Regions from separate parts of the Leucobacter aridicollis genome, predicted to be linked through region 4. Evidence: predicted binding sites of a transcription regulator. Region 4 holds the regulator's gene; each other region holds the start of a gene.
The links. Region 4 encodes LexA, which represses DNA repair genes until DNA is damaged. Its sites were predicted from a motif close to TCGAACANNTGTTCGA; they were not measured.
Positions count from the first base shown of each region.

Region 1: a site for LexA is predicted at 3,153-3,168, ahead of KI794_RS02670 (phosphorylase family protein). Genes of this name have one in related genera too.
Region 2: a site for LexA is predicted at 2,346-2,361, ahead of KI794_RS00450 (Y-family DNA polymerase). Genes of this name have one in related genera too.
Region 3: a site for LexA is predicted at 3,541-3,556, ahead of ruvA (Holliday junction branch migration protein RuvA). Genes of this name have one in related genera too.

Region 1 covers NZ_CP075339.1:614,329-619,843, reverse strand. The annotation lists gene KI794_RS02690 (TIGR00730 family Rossman fold protein) at 1-284, shown strand, start outside; gene KI794_RS02685 (AI-2E family transporter) at 356-1,495, shown strand; gene KI794_RS02680 (CGNR zinc finger domain-containing protein) at 1,554-2,069, opposite strand; gene KI794_RS02675 (hypothetical protein) at 2,095-2,364, shown strand; gene KI794_RS02670 (phosphorylase family protein) at 2,437-2,991, opposite strand; gene KI794_RS02665 (hypothetical protein) at 3,379-3,642, shown strand; gene KI794_RS02660 (S-ribosylhomocysteine lyase) at 3,832-4,323, shown strand; gene KI794_RS02655 (Ig-like domain-containing protein) at 4,423-5,515, opposite strand, start outside.
Region 2 covers NZ_CP075339.1:110,676-116,190, forward strand. The annotation lists gene KI794_RS00430 (LexA family protein) at 95-532, shown strand; gene KI794_RS00435 (hypothetical protein) at 897-1,205, shown strand; gene KI794_RS00440 (hypothetical protein) at 1,208-1,573, shown strand; gene KI794_RS00445 (MucR family transcriptional regulator) at 1,574-2,314, shown strand; gene KI794_RS00450 (Y-family DNA polymerase) at 2,583-3,917, shown strand; gene KI794_RS00455 (SOS response-associated peptidase) at 4,208-4,906, opposite strand; gene KI794_RS00460 (hypothetical protein) at 4,998-5,273, opposite strand.
Region 3 covers NZ_CP075339.1:1,906,293-1,911,807, forward strand. The annotation lists gene secD (protein translocase subunit SecD) at 1-1,252, opposite strand, end outside; gene yajC (preprotein translocase subunit YajC) at 1,305-1,784, opposite strand; gene ruvB (Holliday junction branch migration DNA helicase RuvB) at 1,876-2,871, opposite strand; gene ruvA (Holliday junction branch migration protein RuvA) at 2,880-3,488, opposite strand; gene leuA (2-isopropylmalate synthase) at 3,592-5,358, opposite strand; gene KI794_RS08575 (DUF2207 family protein) at 5,514-5,515, shown strand, end outside.
Region 4 covers NZ_CP075339.1:2,413,684-2,419,198, reverse strand. The annotation lists gene KI794_RS10890 (methylenetetrahydrofolate reductase) at 1-221, shown strand, start outside; gene KI794_RS10885 (hypothetical protein) at 416-931, shown strand; gene KI794_RS10880 (hypothetical protein) at 947-2,200, shown strand; gene KI794_RS10875 (hypothetical protein) at 2,197-2,712, shown strand; gene KI794_RS10870 (hypothetical protein) at 2,726-3,199, shown strand; gene lexA (transcriptional repressor LexA) at 3,362-4,024, opposite strand; gene KI794_RS10860 (LysM peptidoglycan-binding domain-containing protein) at 4,309-4,752, shown strand; gene KI794_RS10855 (histidinol-phosphate transaminase) at 4,832-5,515, shown strand, end outside.

The DNA of each region.
Region 1 (5,515 bases), 1.8 Mb from region 4:
TGGCTGAACTCACCGATGCCTTCGTCGCGCTTCCGGGTGGCCCAGGAACCCTCGAGGAGATCTTCGAGGTGTGGACGTGGGTGACGCTCGGCATCCACACGAAGCCTGTGGCGCTCTACGACATCGAGGGATACTGGCAGCCGCTCATGGGCGCGATCGACGCGATGGTCGACGCTGGGTTCTCAAAGCCTGAGGCAAGGGGCGCACTGATCGTCGCGACCGAGCCGGCCGAGCTCTTCGCGAAGATCGGCGAGTGGCAGCCACCGCGGCCCAAGTGGTCGTAGCCGCAATTTCTCATCTCGCCGAGTAGCCGCTTTCCTGACGCAGCCGGCGTAACTTCCATTACGCTGAGTGCATGAACGACGCTGCGCACCAGCCTCATCCCAGCGCCTCGCCCGCACACGCGGAGACGCCAGCCTCCCTGGCGCCGGTACGCACACACACTGGCATACCCCCTTCGCTCACCGTGCTGCTCGGTCTCGCGGCAGCCGTCATCGTGCTCGCTGGGGTGTCGTTTGCGCGCGAGGTGATTGGCCCGCTCGCCCTCGCAGCGGTGATCGTCATCATCTGTTCGCCGGTGCGGCGCCCGCTCGACCGCCGCGGCGTGCCGAGCTGGGTGTCGACATCGGTCGTCGTTGCGCTCTCATGGGCGATCCTGCTTGTGCTCGCCGCCATGCTTGCGTTCGCGACTGCCGAGTTCACGCAGCTCGTCATCGCCTACAGCGCAGACCTGCGGGCAACTGCCGACGCGCTCTTCGAGTTTTTCACCTCGCTGGGCCTGAGCGATCAGTTCACCGACGCCATCACCTCGGTGCTCACGCCGTCAACGATTGTCCAGTACGCGACATCGCTTGGTAGCAGTATCCTTGGCGTGCTGACGGCGCTGTTCTTCATCTTCGCCTACGCGATATTCATGGCTGCCGACGCCGGCCGCTTCGCACGGGCCACGCGAGAGTTTGGGCCGTCGGCCGGCCCTCGCGTGCGGCGCTTCGCAAACTTCAACAGCAACGTGCGCCGCTACTACGTCGTGAACGCGGCGTTCGGTCTCCTCGTCGCGGTCGTCGATGGTCTCGCCCTCTGGGCACTCGGCATCCCAGCTCCCCTCGTGTGGGCCATCCTCTCGTTCGTTACGAACTTCGTTCCGAACATCGGCTTCGTGCTCGGCCTCGTGCCGCCCGCAATTCTCGCGCTCGTTGTCGGTGGGTGGCCGCTGATGCTCGCGGTGGTCGCGGTCTATGCAGTCGCGAACGTGCTGCTCCAGGTGCTCATCCAGCCCAAGTTCGTCAGCGACGCCGTGAGCTTGAGCCTGACGCTCAGCTTTGTGTCAGTGCTCTTCTGGACGTTCATCATCGGACCGCTCGGCGCCATCCTTGCGATCCCGCTGACGCTCCTCGTCCGCGCGCTCATCCTTGAGCGCGACCCGAACATGGGGTGGCTGCGATGGCTTTCTGGCGACAACCTCACCGCCGAATCCGGTAGACCAGCCGCCGACTAGCTGCGGCCGGAGCACGGTGTGCCATCGGCAGATCCTTCGCTAGCTACGTGCGCCGGGTTTAGCCGCGGGCGCGATGCCGCCGAACCGCCGCGCGGTTTGCGCACCGCACCGAGCAGTAGCGCTGCCTGCCATTGCGGGTCACATCGACGACCACGTGGGTGCACGGTTCCGCCGCGCATCGTCCAAGTCGGGTGACTCCGCGCGTCGTGAGATGCAGGGCCGTTCCGACAGGGATCACTGAGCGCAGTACCCCTGGGAGTGATTGCCTGTCGTCGCGGTAGTGGAGGTGCCAGCCCTCGCCGTCGTGGTTCACGAGCTGCGGAAACGCGGCCGCGTCGGCCATCTGCCGATTGAGAATCTCGGCGCGGCGCTCTGGGTTCTCGGCGTCGACAACTCTGAGCCATTCATCGATCACGGCACGTACCGCTGCATGGTCTCCGTCATCCACGGCGAAGCGCATCGTCATGCCGAACTCGCGCGTTCGCTCCTCGATCCCTGAGCGATCCACCGGCCAGTCGTTGGCGAGCGAAGCCGCGAGCAGCACAGCGTAGGTGCCGTAAGGGTTGAGATGCATAAGGGCATTACATCACGCTTGTCTCATGAGCACCACCGCACCAATCACTCGCCAGCCCGGTACCACCCCGCACGCGACTTCCGCCGAACCTGGCACTCAACCTGTCGCCAACGGCTCAGGCGCCCCACAGACCTCGCACACAGCCGAACAAGCCCGCCGCGCACACGAACACTCGTGGCGCACGGAGTCGCACCATTCGACGTCAGAGGGCATCGTGCGCTACGTGCGCTGCGCTCGCTGCGGCGCGCATCGGGTCGAACTGCGCCCACTCGCCCCCAACCAGTTGCACGCATGACCGCTTGACCGGGTGCCAGCCCTCGCGGACCAGGCAGCCGTGGAACCCGCATATGGGCGTGCGGTTTGGCGCCTAGCGCAGACGGTCCTCCCAGAACGCGCGCAGCTGGCGGCTCTTCGTGAAAACAATCTCGTCCCACTCCTCGTCGGTAGTCGAGCTGTCAGCAAAGTCGGACGGAACCTTAAACACCTGCAGCGGCACCTCAAACCGGGCGCACAGTGCCCCGTAGGCATACCCCTCCATGTCGACGAGTTGAGCACCGAGGCCGGCAATGTGGGCACGCTGCGCGTCGTCCTTCACAAACTGGTCCCCAGTCGCCATGGTGGCGGTCTCCTCAAGCAGCACATCCCCACCCGGAATGAGAGTCGCAGACGGCAACGAAAAGTCGTGCTGCACGAGCGCGGTCACCTGGTACACAGTGTCGAGAGACAGCCGATCTGTGTCCTCCCCAACGACGCCTGCGGTTCCGAGCACGACGACGCGCCCCACGTCGCCGACGCTAAGCTCCTTGGCGAGCGACACAGCAGCATTGATCTTGCCGACGCCGGTCACCAGGTGCGGCACGTCAGCGAAGGCAGACGCCTCGTCACCGTGGGCAAACACGAGCAAGGTACGGTTGGCTGTCATGAAGTCTCCTCATAGTCAAAGCGGCGAAACGCTGCAGCGCGGGGGCTTCGAGCGGTGCTCTCAGGCGCGATCGCAAGCCCCGGAAACCAAGGCTATCGCGCAAAGTCAGCCGCTGATTTGCGCGGGCTGCGCAAGCGAAGCGAAATCATCACTGGTGTTTTTCGAAGACTTGTTCTAAGATATTCAACAGAGCTTGCAAGCGACCGCGATTTCGTCCAGTGCAGGGCCAGTCTTCATTCCAGCGAAGTGCGCAGCAGCTCACCAAGATCCGCATGGATCGACCGCCTCAATCGAGGCCAAGCACGCACATGTGTCTGCACTCAGCACAGCGTGCTCATTACCGCCGCTCGTCATGACGACTACGCGGCTTCGAAAGGACCTATCACTATGCATACGCAGAACATCACCCCCATCCGCCCAGCGCCGCGTACTCCGTACCACTCGCTCGGCGAAGGCGCAAAGATGCGGATTCCCGCGTGGGCACAACACCGCTCCGTGTACCGCAGCGCGGGCCGCACGCTCTACGTTGTCGAGACCGACACACTCGCAGACGCCCGCCGTGACCTCGTCCGACTGGACAAGGCAGGCTGGGACGTCGCTGTCGAAGCAGCCGGCACCAACGCGCGCATCGCGCTCAGCCGCGCCGCGTAGTCGAGCCGATCAACCACCGGTCGTGTAGCGACGCAGCCGCGTAGCCGCGCAACCGCTTGAAATGCCCCGTCGATCCTGACCGGATCGGCGGGGCATGTGCGTTCCCACCTCCTGGGTGCTACTCCGGTCGCCCCGTAGCTGCGCGTCACATTCGGCTGCGCGCCCCACCCGCGAGGCTACACTTGCGGCATGAGTGACGTTGAGCTTGCCGCAGTAGAGAGTTTCGCCCTTGACCACACGAAGGTGCTCGCGCCGTACGTCAGACTCATCGGCGTCGAACGCGGCCCGAAGGGCGACGCGATCTCGAACTTTGACATTCGCCTCGTGCAGCCAAACGCCGGCGAGATCCCGACAGCCGGTCTCCACACCATCGAGCACACAATCGCCGCGCTCCTGCGCACACGGTTCGACGGCCTCATCGACATTTCGCCCTTCGGCTGCCGGACGGGCTTCCACATGATCGTGTGGGGTGAGCCAAGCTCAGCGGAGGTCGCGTCGGCTATCAAGTCCTCGCTGACCGACCTCGTCGAGAAGGTCGAGTGGGAAGACGTGCCTGGCACCACCGCCGAGAGCTGCGGCAACTACCGAGATCACAGCCTGCACTCTGCCAAGGAATGGTCGAAGCAGGTGCTCGAACAGGGCATCAGCGTCGACGCGTTCGACCGCAGCGTCATCGCGTAACCAGCACGCGCGCGGCCGCGGTGAGTGGCGACCCGCTCCCCCACTGGCAGCAAGATGCGCAGCGTCGGAACAGTGTTCCGACGCTGCGCATCTTACTTCCTAGGCCGATTCCCGTGCACCCGACCGCCTCCGGAGGATGAGAGCAGTCGCGCCGCCTGCGAGAAGCAGGAGTGCCGCCGCGCCGCCGATGAACGGCAGCTGTCCGCCAGTGCCCGGCAGGCCCGGGTCAGGCTTCGGCGGCGTCACCGCAACAACCTCGAACGGGAGCTGCAGGAGCTCGGAGTCTGCCCCGTCAAGGAACGCGGTGTGGTCGCCGAGTTCGAAGTCAGCTGGGATCTTGAATTCGAACACAACCTCGCCGTTCTCGTTCGCGACCTGAGTACCGAGCTCGACGGTTTCAGATTTGATCGACCCCGCGACACTCTCGCCAGGCGCGAACCAGTGGCCAGTGATGACGAGAGTCTCGCCGCGCTTCAGCGTCTTGGCTGACAGCTCCATCCAGGGGCTGCCGACCTGGATCACTGTCGGCTCCGAAACGTTGCCGTGCGAATCCGTAGCGGTGACTGACAGTGACGTGCCCGGCTGCACAGGTGGCTCGAGCGTGCAGCTCCACTTGCCATCTGCCGCTGCGACAGTCTCACAGACGACGTTGCCGTCCTTATCCTTCACTGTCACTGTTGACCCCGGCTCAGCGGTGCCGCCGACAGTCTTGCCGTCAGTCGGGTTGACAACTGGGGGCGCCGGCGGAGTTGTATCCACGATGACCTGCACCGGGGCCGACTCGTTGCCGTCTGGATCGATCTGCACAACTTCAAATGAGCCGTCACCGATCGGGCCACATTCGAAGGTGCCGTCAGGCTTCACCGTCGTGGAACACAGCACCTCACCCGTGTCCGGATCGCGGACCTCGATCGTGTCACCAGGCTCACCCTCACCAGTCACGACACCACCGTCGGTGGAGTCAACCTTCGGCGGCTTCGTCACCGTGATCTCAATCGGCGCCGACTCGTTCCCATCCGGGTCAATCTGCACAACCTCCAGGTCGCCGCCGCCCTTAATCGGGCCACACTCGAACGACCCGTCAGGCTTCACCGTCGTCGAGCAGAGCACCTCACCAGTGTCCGGGTCACGCACCTCGATCGTGTCACCAGGCTCACCCTCACCGGTCACGACACCACCATCGGTGGAGTCA
Region 2 (5,515 bases), 1.3 Mb from region 4:
TCATCTAGCGTGCTTCAGCGGTGCGACTTTGGTGAATGTCCGCAGCGGGACTTACCATTGCGTTCGAACATAAGTTCGAGTCGGGGGGGTTGTTGTGCAAGTCGTGGAAGTGCGCGAGCTTCGTGCAGACGCGCCAAGCGTCGTCGTTGCCATCGCGGGCGTCGACGCCGCGTGCGGTTTCCCTTCCCCTTCGCAGGATTACCAGACCAGCGAGATCGACCTCAATGAACATCTCATGCCGAACCGGCTCTCAACATTCGTGATTCGTGCTCGCGGGCACAGCATGACCCGTGCCGGCATCTTCGACGGCGACGAACTCATCGTAGACCGGTCAATCCGTGCCCAGGACGGGCACGTCGTCATCGCCGTGGTCGACGGCGAAATGACAGTCAAGCGACTCCGTATCGAAAGCGGCCGCGCTGTGCTCGCTGCCGAAAGCTCCCAGTACCCCGACATCGAGATCCCGGAGCTCTCGGAGCTGCACATCTGGGGTGTCGTCACCCGGAGCCTTCACCGTGTCAGTCGTGGATAGCGTCGCGCACACAGTCCTGCGTGGGCTGCAGTCTCCACAATTGCCAACCCCGTCGTCCGTGCGCAGAGCGGCATGCCACATTCTTGGAAGATGACATACCCGCCAGATGGATACATCATTCCCCACGGTGCACCCCCCTGCCCGGGCTGCCATGCTCCTTACATGTCGTGGTGGCCCGACCCGGCCTGCGGCGGCTGGTGGGAGTGTGTGCACTGCAATGAAATGAGGTTGCCGGAAGGGTGAAGTTCGCAGTGGCGGTCTTGTCGTGGAGGGCCCTGTGGGCGGCATCACGAATCCTTGCTGTAAAAAGTTGACAGGTGGGCGATTGGGCTGTAAACTATTTACAGAAGCCAAGGAGGGCGACGTGATTACCAGAACCGCCACCACAGGCGCCATCGCATACACCTACACAATCGACGGCATCGAAGTCTCCGAGCTCGTTCTCGACGTTGATACCCGCAAGGTCATCAATGTCGAAACCCTTGCCAAATACCAGGGTGAAGGCTTCGCGCGAGCCCTCTGGGACCACGCCAACACCGAAGCCGAAGCATTCCACGCCCTCGAGCACCACCGCACGCCCGAAGGTGACGCATTCGCACGCGCCGTCGGCGGCGAAACCATCGCCCACGAAGACGACTTCGTGGCCGAGTGCTCCATCTGCACAGGAGAGTAGCCATGCCACAGCAACACGAAATCACCGCATGGCTCGAGGATGCTGATTTGACCCCCGACCAGATCGAAGAATTCACGCGCCTCGTCACCCTCCATGAAGACACCGTGATCCCCGCGCGACCCGACTACGGCACCCCCGATTACTCGTCCGCCGACTATGCCGACGAAGATACCGCGGCATGGATCGCGGCCCTCGAAATCGTGGAAGGCACATTCGACCTCGAAGCACGCGGCAAAGCGCTGCTGGCAGCACGCGCAGACGCACAGCAAGGCGCAATCATGGCGGTACTCGCAGGCAATGAAGAAGCCCCGACCGCCAGGGCGGCCGCAGTATCCCGGCCATGGCTTCGCAAGCAGATCGGCAAGTAGATGCTGCTCACGAGTATCCCATCCGTCACGCTCGTATCCCGAGCCGAAGCAGCCCCGCAGCTCGGATACACGGCAGCGACCCTTGGCGCAGTCATGTCCCGCAACGCAGACGCCTGGCCAGCGCCCATCGCCTGCAGGCTCAAGACCCGAGCGCTGCAGTACGACCTCGACGCGATGCTCGCCACGGCACAAGGCGACGAAACGCCGCTGTCCAGGAAACCAGCCACCGTGACCGGCGCCACAGGGCTCATCACCTGCCTCGAGTGCGGCATCGACATGCGCTCACTGGGCCGCCACCTCGTGGCAAAGCATGAGATGAACAGTGCAGAATATCGAGAAAAGTACGGGATGCCGCGCACCGCCGCACTGGAAGCACCCGGCACGCGTCGACGCAGGGTCAGGACCGCCCGCGCAGACCTTCAGGCAAGGCTCGACACGCTCGCCCCGTACCAGTCTGCCGGGCACCTCGCGGAGCTCCAGGTGAAAGGCGTCGAGAATCTTCGCGACAGCACAGCCAATCGGGCGGTCGTGAAGCAGCACCGTGCTCCCGTCCAGCGCAAAGGGGTCGCAGCCATGCGAGAGGCCCGAGCCAAAATCTTCGAGGCCAAGATCATTGAAGCCGGTTACACGTCGCTCGAGGACGCGATACGACAGACAGCGCACCTGAGTGGAAGCGGCGCAGCGAAGCGGATCGGTATCGGGGCGACCTCGGTCAGGCGGTGGCGTCAACGCCTCCTGTAGGCACTCGTGACACTGGTGGGGCGTACACTGTTCGAACAAACTTTCGGACAGGGGAAGTCATGACGCGCACCGACAAGACCAATGACATCGAACGCGAACGCATGCCATACGTGCAAATCGAGACAAACCTATCGGCCGTCAGGGGCGACACCAAAGCCCGGAGAGCGACAGCGATCATCGGCGAAATGCCGACCCTGTGTGCCAGTCAGAATTTGGAGCCGGTCCGTGAACATCGCCCATCGTCGTTCAGGATGGAGTCATAGCCTTGGTGCGGGTACTTGACCCCCAATCGCTTGGAATTCAAGACGACACTCGCACTCGCGGGTCCATTGCCCTCGTCGACTGCGTATCTTTCTACGCCTCATGCGAGCGCGTCTTTGAGCCAGCGCTCGACGGCCGCCCCATCATCGTGCTCTCCAACAACGACGGCTGCGTCGTCGCAGCCTCGCCCGAGGCGAAACAGATCGACCCCGACATCATGGGCAAACCGTGGTTCAAGATCGAAGCCTGGTCACGCATGGCCGGCGTCGTCGCCCGCTCAAGCAACTACGAGTTGTATGGATCCTTGTCGGCGCGCGTCATGGCAATCATCGGGAAGCACTCGGCCTGGCAAGAGGTGTACTCCATCGACGAATCCTTCATCGGTCTCACCGGTGAAGGATTCGAGCTCATCGCGACCGGTCAACGCATCCGGTCAGAAGTCATGCAGTCCACCGGCGTGCCAGTCCGGGTTGCGATCGGCGCCACCAAGACCCTGGCAAAAGTCGCGGCCCTCGGAATCAAGCGCACCCCGGAAATGAATGGTGTCTGCGACTTCAGCGCGTACACACCCGCGCAGCAGTCACGCATTCTCGCGTCGATCCCCGTCACGGATCTCTGGGGTGTTGCGTCACGCACTGGGAAGAAACTCGCAGCGCTCGGGATCTTCACCGCGAAAGATCTCCGAGACGCCGATGCCGCGCGGATCCGCAAACGCTTCTCCGTCGTGCTCGCCCGCACCGTGCTCGAGCTACGCGGGATCCCCTGCATCGAACTCGAAATGCAGCCACCCGCCCAGAAAGAACAACTGATCTTCTCCAGATCGTTCTCGAGGAAACTCACCAAGCCTGACGAAATGGCGCAGGTCACCGCCATGTACGCCCAGCGAGTCGGGCAACGCCTCCGAAAGCAGGGCTCGCTCGCCGGCATGATGCAGGTCTGGGCCGCGACCGGGTGGGCCGACGAGGGCACGCCCCCACACAGCACGAGCGTGACCGTGCGACTTCCCGCGCCGACGGATGATCCGATCGAGCTCGCGAGAGCGGCAGCGTTCATCCTCCCCAAGCTTTTCCCCAAAGAACTGCCCGGTGTGAGGTATGCGCGCCTCGGCGTCGTCCTGAACGACCTTCGCCCTGCGGCATCCACTCCAATGCTTGACCTCTTCAGCGCTGACGATCGCGAGCTCGGGGCAACGCTCGACGGCATCACCCAGAAACTCGGACGCGACGCGATCGGCGTCGGCGTCGGAGGATTGAAAACCCCGCCCGGTTGGGAGATGAAACGAGCAATGCTGTCCAAGCGGGCAACAACCGAATGGGACGAACTGTGTGAGGCGGCCGCGTAACCTTCAAGGGTGAAACGGCGGGCAACTTGCCAGTCCAAGATGTAGGCAAGCCCGCTTCGCGGTCTTGCGGAAAAGCGAGGGCTTGGTGACGTCCGTAGTCATCGACGTGTGCACGATGCCGAGATTCGCTGAGCCTGAAATTGGGGTGCGGGAATCATTGACGCCGCGAAACAGATGATCGAGAGTCAGCGGACGAAGAGGAGGCCTTAGCGGCTGAGCTCTCGCGAGCGAGAGGCGCCTTGAAGGGCGACTGGTCGTTGTCCTGACGCGGACAGTGAATGCAGTACGGGTTACGAACTCGCGGGAAGGAGGAGCTCTGGCCCGTCGCCGCGCAGAGGCGCGACCTCGTACTCGCGCAACTGCATGCTCAACGGCATAGACGCCTCAGCCACCGCGTCGAGAAGGAGCTGATCGCCAACGGTACCTGGGTCGAGCCAATCGCCAAGCAGCTCATCGGCAAGGAAGACCGGCATTCGGTCATGCAGCGGCTCCATCACCCCAGCGGACGCTCGAGTGAGTATCGTCGCGGTCAAATGCCATCCCTCATCATCGCCCGCGTCGGGCTCGTGCCACCACGAGTACAGCCCTGCCATGGGAATGATCGGGTCAGGGCCGAAGATCGCGTGCGGGATCCTCGAAGACTTCGGACCAGTCCACTCGTAGAACCCTGTCACCGGAATCACGCACCGCCGGTTCTTCACCGACGCTTTGAACGACGCCTTCTCAGCCGCTGTCTCGGAGCGCGCGTTGAAAGTCGGAAACTTGGTCTTGAGCTCCTTTGACCAGATCGGCACGAGCGACCAGTATGCGTACTCGAGGCGTTTCGTGCCGTCCTTGTGATCCGTAAACGCTGCAGGGATCGGCTGCGTCGGCTTGAGGTTCCAGGACGGCTCGTAGCCGGCGGGGCGCTCCCGCATCCAGTCAGCGAGCTCGCTGCCACTCGCGACCGCCATGTTCTCGTCGTAGTCGACGATGACTCTCCCACACATGTCACCAGGCTACGTCGATACGTGGCGGACGGAAACCCTGAGTATCGCGCGACCCGCGTCGTAGGCCTGCAGCGACGGGATCGCCGGGGGATTAGACAGTTTGAACATGCAGCATCGTCCATCCCTCGGGGACAAGTGCTGCAAGCTCGTCCCGGGTCGCTGCGGAGATCTCCTGTGTCTTGTCTCGACGGTGGTAGGTGCCTACTGCGGTGATCGTGCCCCCGGTTGCCGTCATCTTCACTGGAGCTTTCACGAGCTCAAATCCATCAGGGCGCTGCTCAGCGAGCTGTGAATGCACCTCCTCGAGCGACTCCCCGGCCACCTCAACCTCACGGACTTCCACCTGACGAATCGTCGCACGCAACATAACCCTGAGGATACCGGCTCGGCGCCGCACATCCCCGGGCCTCGGCAGAGTCCGGCTGCGCACCACGCGAGGGGGCAGGGCCCCCTCCCGCACCCCCTCACACCGCTTCGCGGAAGGCATCCGCTCCGCTCCTGCCAGAAGGTCACGCGCTCCGCGCGCGGCTCAGCAGGCTGCGCCTGCAATCCTTTTGCCGGGAAGCAAGCGACAGGATAGCGCCGCTCCGCCTCCACGCCAGCCGGCCG
Region 3 (5,515 bases), 510 kb from region 4:
CGACCGCCAGCGAGGCGATAGTGAGCGTGCCGAGCAGTCGGTATTGGAAGAGCGAATACACGACGACGAGGCCGAGGCCGATCAGGCCCGCCAGGAGCCCGCCGAGCAGCTGGTTTGCACCAAGGGTTGAAGAAATATCTTCCTGGCTCTGCACGGTGAAGCTCATGGGCAAGGCGCCGAACTTCAGCTGATCGGCAAGCACCTGGGCACTTTCCTTGGTGAAGTTACCCGAGATCGCCGGGCGACCATCAAGAATCTGCGCGTTCATCGTCGGGGCCGAGATGACCTTGCCGTCAAGCACGAACGCGAACTGGTTGAGCGGGGGCTGCTTCCCGTAGAGGCGGGTCGAGACCTTGCCGAACTTCTGCGAGCCCTCCTTGTTCATCGTGATTGCGACTTCCCAGCGGCCAGTAGTGCCGGTGCCGCCCTGAATCGACTGCTGCTGCGAGACAGCATCAGTGATGACGTCACCCGAGAGCTCTACAGGACCGAGGACGTACTTCAGCATGCCTGTCTCATCGCACGTGATGAGCGGCTTGTCGTCAGCGGCGTTCGCAACCTCAAGCGCGTTGTCTGATGTGCAAGTGAACGACGCGAACTCCTCGAGAAGCGCAGGAGTAAGCCAGGCCTGATCCGCCGGATCCGACGGGAGCGGATCCGGGTACAGGTCGCCGGTGTCTGCGTCCGAGGCAGTGCCGTCAGCTGCCGGCTCGTCTGCCGAGTCGCCAGTGGCGGCATCTGCCGCAGTGTCACCGGCAGCCGCCTCATCGGCGGCATTGTCGCCAGCGGCGGCATCCCCATCCGCGCCCTCAACGCTTTCGCCGGTGTCCTCGGGCTGCGCCGCACCAGCGGCCGCTTCCAGGAAGACCCCACGGAAGTCGAGCGCAGCCGAAGCCTGGATGCGCTGGAGCGTTGCGTCATCGACCTTGCCGGGAATCGCAACCGAGATATGGTTGTTTCCCTGCGTGGTGATCTCGGCCTCAGAAACGCCAGAAGCGTTCACTCGCTGCCTGAGGATCTCCACAGCCTGGTCAAGCTGCTCTCCGGTGACGGCTTTGCCGTCGTTCTGGTTTGCGGCAAGCAGAATCTGCGTGCCGCCCTGCAGGTCGAGCGCTAGCTTCGGAGTCCAGGTCGCATCACTGCGGAACACACCGAGCGTGATGAGCCCAGTGAGTCCGACAATGATGGCGAGCAGGAAAATGAGCGAGCGACGTGCGCTCCGCACCGCGGGCGCGACGGATGATTTCGCCAAGACAGCTGTCTCGCTTTCAGATAACGGTGTGAAGCATCACACCGGAGGGTCCTTACTCCTTGTCGGAGTTCTTGTCGTCGCGCTTCTCAGCGGTGGTTGCACCGCCGAGATCTGTCGCTGCATCGATTGTTGAATCGACTGCCGAATCAGTTGCCGAATCAACTGTCGACTCTGCCTCAGTCGCTGCGTCATCAGCCGCAGCGAAGCGCTCGCCAAACTCTGGGTCGTCGTCGGGAGCGAGCGTCGCTGCTTCGTTCTCCTCAACGGGTGCATCTGCGGGGGTCACAATCTGGCCGACAGCGTTGCGGTGGACAACGAGCGTGCTCGTGCCGCTCTGCACGGTGACGCGGTTCTCTTCCTCATCGACAGAAACGATGGTGCCGTAGATCCCTGACTGAAGCATGACCTCTGCACCCGGCTGCATGTTGTTCTGCATCTCTGCCATCTGCGCCTGGCGCTTCTTGCTGTTGCGGAACATGAAGAAAATGAGCACGGCGACGAGGCCAAGCATGATGAGTGTCATCGGATCCATGAGGCGGAGACCCTTCCAAAGTTAGTGAGCGCGCCCTTGAACACGCACGGACTGCACAAGTCTAGCGGGGTTTCCTGCGAGCGCCAGCACCCTACGGGGATGGTGGGGCGATCCCCAGATGCGCCCACCCGAGCGAGGTCGCGATACGGCCACGCGGGGACCTTGCAATAAGGCCAGCCCGCATGAGGAACGGCTCGACAACGGATTCGATCGTCTCAGCCTCTTCCCCGACCGAGGCCGCCAGAGTCGAGAGCCCGACCGGTCCGCCAGCAAAGCGCTCGACGATGATTCGCAGCACCTCCCGGTCGAGCCTGTCGAGCCCGTGCTCGTCGACGTCATACAGCGAGAGCGCGGCCCGAACAGAACGCTCGTCGGGCTGGGTGCCGTGCACCAGCGTGTAGTCCCGCACTCGACGCAGAAGCCTGTTCGCGATGCGCGGCGTCCCGCGCGAGCGCCCGGCGATCTCGACGACTCCGGCATCGTGGAGCGGAAAGTCGAGTAGTCCCGCGGCGCGGCTCAGTACCCCCTCCAGCTCAGAGGTGGCGTAGTACTCGAGGTGCGCGGTAAACCCGAACCTGTCGCGCAGCGGATTCGGCAGCAGGCCAGCTCGCGTCGTCGCACCGACAAGGGTAAAGGGGGCAAGCTCGAGCGGAACCGACGTTGCCCCTGCGCCCTTACCAACCATGATGTCGACTTTGAAGTCTTCCATCGCAAGGTAGAGCATCTCCTCGGCGCTGCGTGCCATTCGGTGAATCTCATCGATGAACAACACCTCACCGGGCGTGAGTGCCGATAGCACCGCAGCGAGATCACCTGCGTGCTGGATCGCGGGGCCAGACGTCTGCTGGAGCGGCACCCCGAGCTCGGTCGCCACGATCATCGACAGAGTTGTCTTACCAAGGCCCGGCGGCCCGGCAAGCAAAATATGGTCGGGCGTGCGGCCGTCAATCTGGGCTGCCCCGAGGAGCAGGCCGAGCTGCTCACGAACCTTTTCTTGTCCGACAAACTCGGCGAGCGATCCTGGCCGGAGCGCGCCCTCGTAGCTCACCTCGGTTGGCAGCGCCTGGGGTGAGAGCTCCCCGGACATTGGCGCGCTCATCGGCGCCCCCGCTGCAGCAGAGTGAGCGCAGCTCGTAGCAGTTGCGCGTTCGTCATCTCGGCGCCGGCGTCACGGGCATCACTCACCGCCTGACGGGCCTCACCCTCGCTCCAGCCGAGTCCCTGCAGGCCCTCGGTGACGGCTTCGATCAGCGCTTCGTCCGGGGCGGCAACCACCGCCTCCTCGCCGGCGTCCTCGAACGCGAGCGCGCTCAGCTTGCCAGCGAGCGAAACAGTGATGAGCTTTGCGGTCTTCGGGCCGATCCCAGACACCTTGCGAAACGGCTTATCGTCTTCGGCGGTGACTGCGCGAACAATCTCGCCCGGCGACAGCTCAGAGAGCACGCCGAGGCCGGATCGGGGCCCGACTCCCGAGACGCCGATCAAGAACCCGAATGTCGCGAGCTCCGCCTCGGTCTCGAAGCCGTAGAGCGTGAGCGAATCCTCGCGCACAACAAGCGAGGTGTGCAAGAAGAGTTGCTCCCCCGGTGTGCGCTGCGCCATGCGACCGCTCGGCACCTCAACACGCATGCCGACACCGCCAACACCAAGCACTACCCAGCCGGCACCAGAGGCCAGCACTTCACCGCGTAACGAAGCAATCACACGCCAAGCCTATGGGGATGACGCACAAACCCCGCTGCGCCACACCGCAAATTCGAACATATGTGCGAATAGGGTGGGGCAGCGGGGTTCTGCACCGAGGGAGCTAAGCGGAAACCGCTTCGCGCTGCGCAGCTGAGTTGCGGACCGAACGGTTCACTGCAGACACGATTGCCTTCAACGTCGCACGGCTCGTGTCAGGGTCGATACCGACGCCCCACAGGCGCTGGCCGTCAACCTCGAGATCAACGTAGGCGGCTGCGACAGCGTCACCACCCTCGCTCATCGCATGCTCGACATAATCAAACAGCGTGACGGCATGACCAGAATCGTTCAGGGAATTAATGAACGCATCGACGGGCCCGTTGCCCTGGGAGGTTTCTTCGCGCTGCTCGTCACCGTCACGGTATTCGACGGTGAGGTTCGTGACACCGTCGCCAGCGCTGACGCTTGACGTGCGGAACAGCTCGTAACGCCCCCAGCGCTCGACGCCGTCGACCCCTGTCGAGGGCAGATACTCGTCTTGGAAAATTGTCCAGATGGCATCGCTTGAGACCTCGCCACCCTCGGAGTCGGTGACACCCTGCACCACGGCACTGAACTCAATCTGCAGCCTGCGCGGCAGGTCGAGCGAGTGGTCCGTCTTCAGCAGGTAGGCAACGCCTCCCTTGCCTGACTGGGAGTTCACGCGAATGACGGCTTCGTACGAGCGACCGAGATCCTTCGGGTCAACTGGCAGGTACGGGACTGCCCACTCGACCTCATCGATCGAGACGCCTGCGGCGTCGGCGTCAGCCTGCATACGCTCGAAGCCCTTTTTGATCGCGTCCTGATGTGAGCCGGAGAACGCGGTGTAGACGAGGTCACCCGCCCACGGGCTCCGCTCGGGGACGCGCAGCTGGTTGCAGTACTCGGCAGTGCGGCGAACCTCGTCAAGGCGGGAGAAGTCGATCTGCGGGTCGATACCCTGGGTGAACATGTTGATGCCGAGCGCGACGAGGTCGACGTTACCGGTTCGCTCACCGTTGCCAAACAGGCACCCCTCGATGCGATCGGCGCCAGCCATGTAGCCGAGCTCTGCCGCGGCAACCGCCGTGCCCCTGTCATTGTGGGGATGCAGCGACAGGATGACGTTCTCACGGTGGTTCAGGTTGCGCCCCATCCACTCGATCGAGTCGGCGTAGACGTTCGGCGTCGCCATCTCAACTGTCGAGGGCAGATTGATGATGACCTTGCGCTCTGGGGTCGGCTCAAACACCTCGAGCACGGCGTTGCAGACCTCCGCAGCGTATTCGAGCTCTGTGCCCGTGTACGACTCAGGAGAGTACTCATAGTAAATATCTGTGTCTTCGCAGATGTGCTCAGCCGCACGGCAGAGCTTGGCTCCCTCGACGGCGATCTGCTTGATGCCCTCGCGGTCTGAGCGGAACACCACATCGCGCTGCAAGATGGAGGTCGAGTTGTACAGGTGCACGATCGCCTGCTTCGCGCCGACAAGCGACTCGTAGGTGCGGGTGATGAGGTGCTCGCGCGCCTGAGTGAGCACCTGAATCGTAACGTCGTCAGGGATCGCGTTCTCTTCGATGAGCTGGCGAACAAAGTCAAAGTCGGTCTGGCTCGCCGATGGGAACCCGACCTCGATCTCCTTGTAGCCCATCTGCACGAGCAGGTCGAACATGACCCGCTTGCGCTCGGGGCTCATGGGATCGATAAGCGCCTGGTTGCCGTCGCGGAGGTCCACGGCGCACCAGCGTGGCGCCTCAGTGATCTGCTTCGTCGGCCAGGTGCGATCGGGCAGCTCAACGGGAATGATCTCGCTGTACGGACGGTAGCGGTGGATTGGCATACCGGAGGGCTGCTGCATGTTCTTCATGACGTTTCCTTCTTCGTTTCGTTCGCTCAGCCAAACACAAACACCGCGACGAGGAAGGCCTGAGACTGAATTAGTTCGAAGTCGAGGACTCGTCGCGGCAGCTAAGAAGAAGCGAGCCGAACAGCATGGGAACAGTTTAGCGTAACCTCGACGATAT
Region 4 (5,515 bases):
AGCTGCGCAAGGTGGCATCACTCGCGGGACGGCCCGCGCCCACTAGCCTCGAACGCGCGATGGAGGAAGCCGGGGGATACGCCCCTGAACTCGGTGTCGAGCATACGATCAACCTTGCCCGCGAGCTGCTCGCCGGCGGCGCCCCGTCGATTCACCTGTACACCTTCAACAGGCACGAGCAGGTGCTCGCTGTGCTCAGCGAGCTCGACCTGCTCTCATAGCCTGCCGGCTGTGCCCGCACGTGCGCGGAGAATGCCAATCAAGCCTTGAATTCATGGAGTACATAACATCTCGGCAATTGGAATACGTTCGTCGCTTGATTCGGTGGTGGGTGGTGAGGTAGATTGTTGACCGTTGGGGGGCCTGCAAGTTGCAGGCCCCCTTTTTTTGTGAGGCGTGTCGGAAGGAGTGTGGCTTGGCTATCCAATTTGACGACGGCGTCGCAGACGCACTCGCCCAAGCGCTCGAGGCAGCCGACGACACACTCCGTGGCATCGGCTACATTCGCTCCAACGCAGTCACTGCCGCCGTCACCGATTTCAAGGGTGGCTACTCGCGACTATTCGTCACTGCGGCCCAGACCGAGAGTCAGGAGCGGGGACGCCTGGCAGGGCTGTTGAATGATGCGCGACTGCAGGTGCAAGATGCGAAGGCCGCGGCCACAAAAGAACGCGAACGCCAAGCCGCCCACGACGCTTGGAAACTGCGTGAGGACGCGAGGCGCGAAGAGGAGTACGTTGCGTCGGTACAGGGGCTTCCAGCGCCCGCTGGTTTCCCGGAACCGGAACCAGACTCGATACCCGTAGCCTCCCCGCACATCACCGCGTCGTTCAGTCCCAGCGCACGCACCAGACACGTCACCAACGGTGGGGCGAAAGGGACAAGTTCAGCAGATCCGGAACGGCTACGGCACTTTGTCACCACCTCATAGGGACTCACCCGCCAAATGGAAACAGCTCATACCGCTGTGCAGTCCGCCACCGCATCGTTCCAGGGCTCGTGTTCTTGGACGTCGATCGCTATCGCCCCCATGCTGAACGGGTTCTCGAAACTGATCGACGAGAACCGACGCGATGAGGTCTGGATAGCAGCTGTCGCTGACGCGTTCGAAAAAACGGGGGCCTGGGCCCTCAGCGACTTCCGGATCACTTTGGCTGTCGCAGCCGACGACCCAGACACGCTCCGACGGCTTCTCCTCGGAGGAACGCTCTCGGTCAAGCAGGTCGCTTCGGTCTGGGAACTCCTCACCGCGACCCCAGGGTTTGATGCAGAAAAGATCCTGAAGAAGTACGCGCACGTACTCGGAGCTCTCGATGGGATGCCCGCCCTCGCACGCGTCACCGCGAACAAGTACAACGCGGAACAGATCCTGAAGACCGTCGAAGCAGAGCTCGCTGCGTTGAAGCCTGGCGACAAGAACGCGCCCTACCTGCAAAAGCAGATCGACTACCTAACACAGGTAGTGAGCGGGGAAGTCCAGCTGTACCTCTACGACCACGCGGCCTCTCGCATCGTAGAGATGCTCGGCACCCCCGGCCCAGACACCATCCGAGCAATCACCTACGTGCCAGGCACCTTCACCAGCCTCAACTCGTTCTACAACGGATCTGTTCAAGAAATCGCCAAGTTCCTGACAGGCAAGGACGGACTTTCGGGAAGTGTCGCGTTCGTGTACAAGGACGGCCTATTCCCCGGAGAAAACGGGCAGACCGGGAATGCGAACATGCTTCGAATCACCGAAGCAAACGACCTCGAATTCGGTCGGTTGGCAGGTGAGCAGCTCGCGCGCTTCCAGGCCGGAATGAGGGCAGACCCGTACCTGTCTGGGGTGAAACAGATGGGGGCCGGCCACAGTTGGGGACTCGCGAACCTCACGAGTTCTGAGGTCGCGGGTGCCCGCTACAACACCGTGATCTCGCTCGCAGGAGCCTGGATGCTCCCTGATTGGGAACCCACGGCTACAACCGGATACCTTGACGTTTCCTACGAAGACATTTTGACGCGTGCGCAGCGAGAAGGCTACGTCGGTGAGGGAAGATATCCACGAAGGGACCCCGCGTTCACGAGCCTGGTGTACCCAGGCTACGGCGAATTCGACCCCAGCCTGGGTGAACTCATGGACAACCACAACCTCATCGCCACTGCCAAAGATGATAACCAAGACGTGCTTGATACGTTGAAGGAGGCCCTCGAACGATGAACATGAAACGTGTATTTGGTTTGATGCTCGTTGCGGGGGTACTGAGCCTGACCGGGTGCTCATCGCTCACGGCGGCCTCACAGAAGGAGCCAAAAGTGGACACAAAACTGACGTGGCAGGAAGCAAAAGCGGCTACCCAGGAAATGGAACGTGAAATCGCTGAACTGATACCCAAAGACGTCATCGTCAACGTCTACCAAGTAGACACAGGGACGCTCATGTCTTGCGGAGACGGGGCGGACAGCTGGTTCGGCGGCATGACCGTCACCGTTGCTAAGGGCACCGACATCGAAGCGATCGTTCGCGACATCGAAACCCATTATGAAAGTACGGAGTACGCTACGAGTAACCGGTTGAGCCTCAATGGGCACTACAAAATAGCGGTGAAAGACCCGGAAACCACGATACGCATCATCGTTGGGGAAGGCCTTGAGCCGACCCATATTGACATTGATTCAGCGTCTGAGTGCTTCGTGCTCCCCGAAGGCGTCTACCGCGGCGGCGACTTCTAAGCATCTAACGCCAATGAAACCGCAAAGCGTCATCGGTCTCCTCGTCGGGTTGCTCGCCCTCGCAGGGTGTGCGCAACCCGCGGAGCGTCCGTCTTTTGCGGAGGTGAAGGCCGCGACTCAATCAATGGAGCGTGAGCTCGCAGGCGCGACGCCTGAAGGTGTCTTTGTGAAGTTTGCGCAGGCCGGAACGGGTGAGTTATCTGTATGTCAGAGGAGCTGGTATCGGTGGCATGGTGACGCAGTGATCACCGTCGCTGCAGGCACTGATACCGACGCAATCATCCAGGACTTTGAAGACCACTTCACAAAGGCCGGCTACGAAACGCATTCAGATCCTGACGTGTTCCGGCAACACAGGTTAGGGATCACCGATCCAGAAACAGGCACAACAGTTCGTGTCGCTACAGGGTTTGCTCCGGACCAGATCCGGTTGTCGTCGGCTTCTGAATGCTTCTTCAGCCCTGGCGGTGAGGCCCCCGAACTCTAGCGGTTACACCGAGCAGCGGCAGGATTGCGTGCTGTGGTGCGTGAAGGTTGGGGTGCTCGAGACCATCGGGATCGGAGCGGTCCGAGACTGGGCAGGGTCACTGCGGGTGGCCTCGTCGACCCGAAAGCTACATCGTCGACGCGATCACCTTGGGCGTGCGAGTTAGACGGAGCGGAAGACCGCGACGACCTTCCCGAGTACCTCGGCATGGTCGCCAAGAATCGGCTCGAAAGCGCTATTTCGGGGCAGTAGCCATGTGTGGCCGTCGCGCCGCCTGAATACCTTCACGGTTGCTTCGCCATCGAGCATGGCGGCGACGATGTCTCCGTTGTCGGCCTCGCGCTGCTGGCGAACGACGACGAAGTCGCCGTCGCAGATCGCAGCGTCAATCATCGAGTCTCCGACAACCTTCAGCATGAATAGCTGGCCGTCGCCCACGAGCTGGCGGGGGAGCGGTACGACCTCCTCGACCTGCTGGTCGGCGGTGATCGGAACGCCTGCGGCGATCTGACCCACCAGCGGAACGTATGCGGTCTCCTGGGTCTCCGTGGCCGGCGCGTCTGCGATGGCGCTGCTCGTGACCGCGAGCTCGACGAGGATCTCGAGCGCGCGTGGGCGGTTAGGGTCGCGCCGGATGTAGCCCCCGAGCTCGAGGCGGCTGAGCTGGTGTGTGACGCTCGACAGTGACGAGAGTCCGACGGCGTCGCCGATCTCGCGCATGCTCGGCGGGTAGCCCCGTGACTCAACGGAGCGCGCGATGAACTCGAGGATCGCCTGCTGCTTTTCGGTCAACGGCTTTTGTGGGGGTGAGGCCAGATCGCTCATGGCTCGTCCTCTCGAGTCTGGGATCGCGGCCGATTGGCCGCTGGAGTCGGGCTGCTATTCACGGAGAAACGGTGAATGTCGGTGGTCACTGGTTAGGTGAGGGCACTGTTCGAACCCTAGCTCGGATGTTCGAGGCGAGGCAAACATTTGTTCGAGTGTCGCGCGGATTCGCGTCAAACTTCTTCGAATTCTTGCCTTGCGAAATCGTTCATTCGAAGATATATTCGAAATAGATGTTCGACCGAACGGTATTTGTTCGAACACTCTCAAGAGAGGAACCCCTCATGACTGCTACAGCAACTGTCACCGCAATGGGCCCCCGCATCGATGCAGACCGGGCCGGCGTGCGCGCTGTCTTTTCCCCGACCGCAGCCGCGCCCAAGACCCGGCTCAAGCTGACTCGCCGCGGGCGCGTGGTCTTTGGGGGTCTTGCCACCATTCTTATTGCTGGGGCGCTTGGCGTCGCGGCGTCGTTCGCGGCCCCGGGCGCGGTCGCCAACGGCGCGGCAAGCTCGCAGGAGTTTCCATACGTTGTGGCGCAGTCCGGCGACTCGCTGTGGAGTATTGCTTCCGCGCTGGAGCCGACCGCAGACCCCCGCGACGTGGTGGCAGAAATTCAGCGTCTGAATCAGATGCAGGCAGCAGACCTGCAAGCCGGCGATGCGATTGCTGTTCCTCTGCGCTTCGCGGGCGACGAGGCGACCTTCCCGGCGTCCGACCTCTCGTAGCTGGCAGTTGCCCGGCGCAGTTGGTGCTCTTTCTTTCGTGGCCGAGGAATCGTCGGTGGCCGCTGAGTAGACTAAAGAGGTGGCTGAATTGAGCGATCTCCCTCTCCGTGACAATCTCGTCGGTAAGACCCCGTACGGTGCACCGCAGGCTGCGGTCCCTGTGAGTCTCAACGTGAACGAGAATACGCACCCGCTTCCCGAGGCCTTCATCGCGGAAGCGACGGAGGCGCTTGCTGCCGCGCTGCGCAACGTCAACCGCTACCCAGACCGCGAGTTCATCGGGCTGCGCGAGGCACTCGCCGACTACCTCGGCCACCGCCTCACCCCCGAACAGGTGTGGGCGGCGAACGGCTCGAACGAAGTGCTCCAGCAGATCCTGCAGGCGTTCGGTGGTCCCGGTCGCACACTGATGAGCTTCACTCCCACCTACTCGATGTACCCGTTGCTTGCCGACGGTACCGACACCGGGTGGATCGGAGTTCCCCGCAATGCTGACTACACCGTGACCCCCGAGCTCGTTGTCTCGGCGATTGCCGAGCACAAACCCGACATCGTCGTGCTCTGCGCTCCAAACAACCCCACAGGCACCCCGATGGCGCTTGAGACGATCCTCTCGGCATACGACGCGTTCAATGGCATCCTCATCGTCGACGAGGCCTACAAGGAGTTCGACACCGAGAACGAGACCGCAATCTCGCTGCTCGAAGGCCGCCACCGTCTGATTGTCAGCAGGACGATGAGCAAGGCCTTCGCCTTCGCGGGG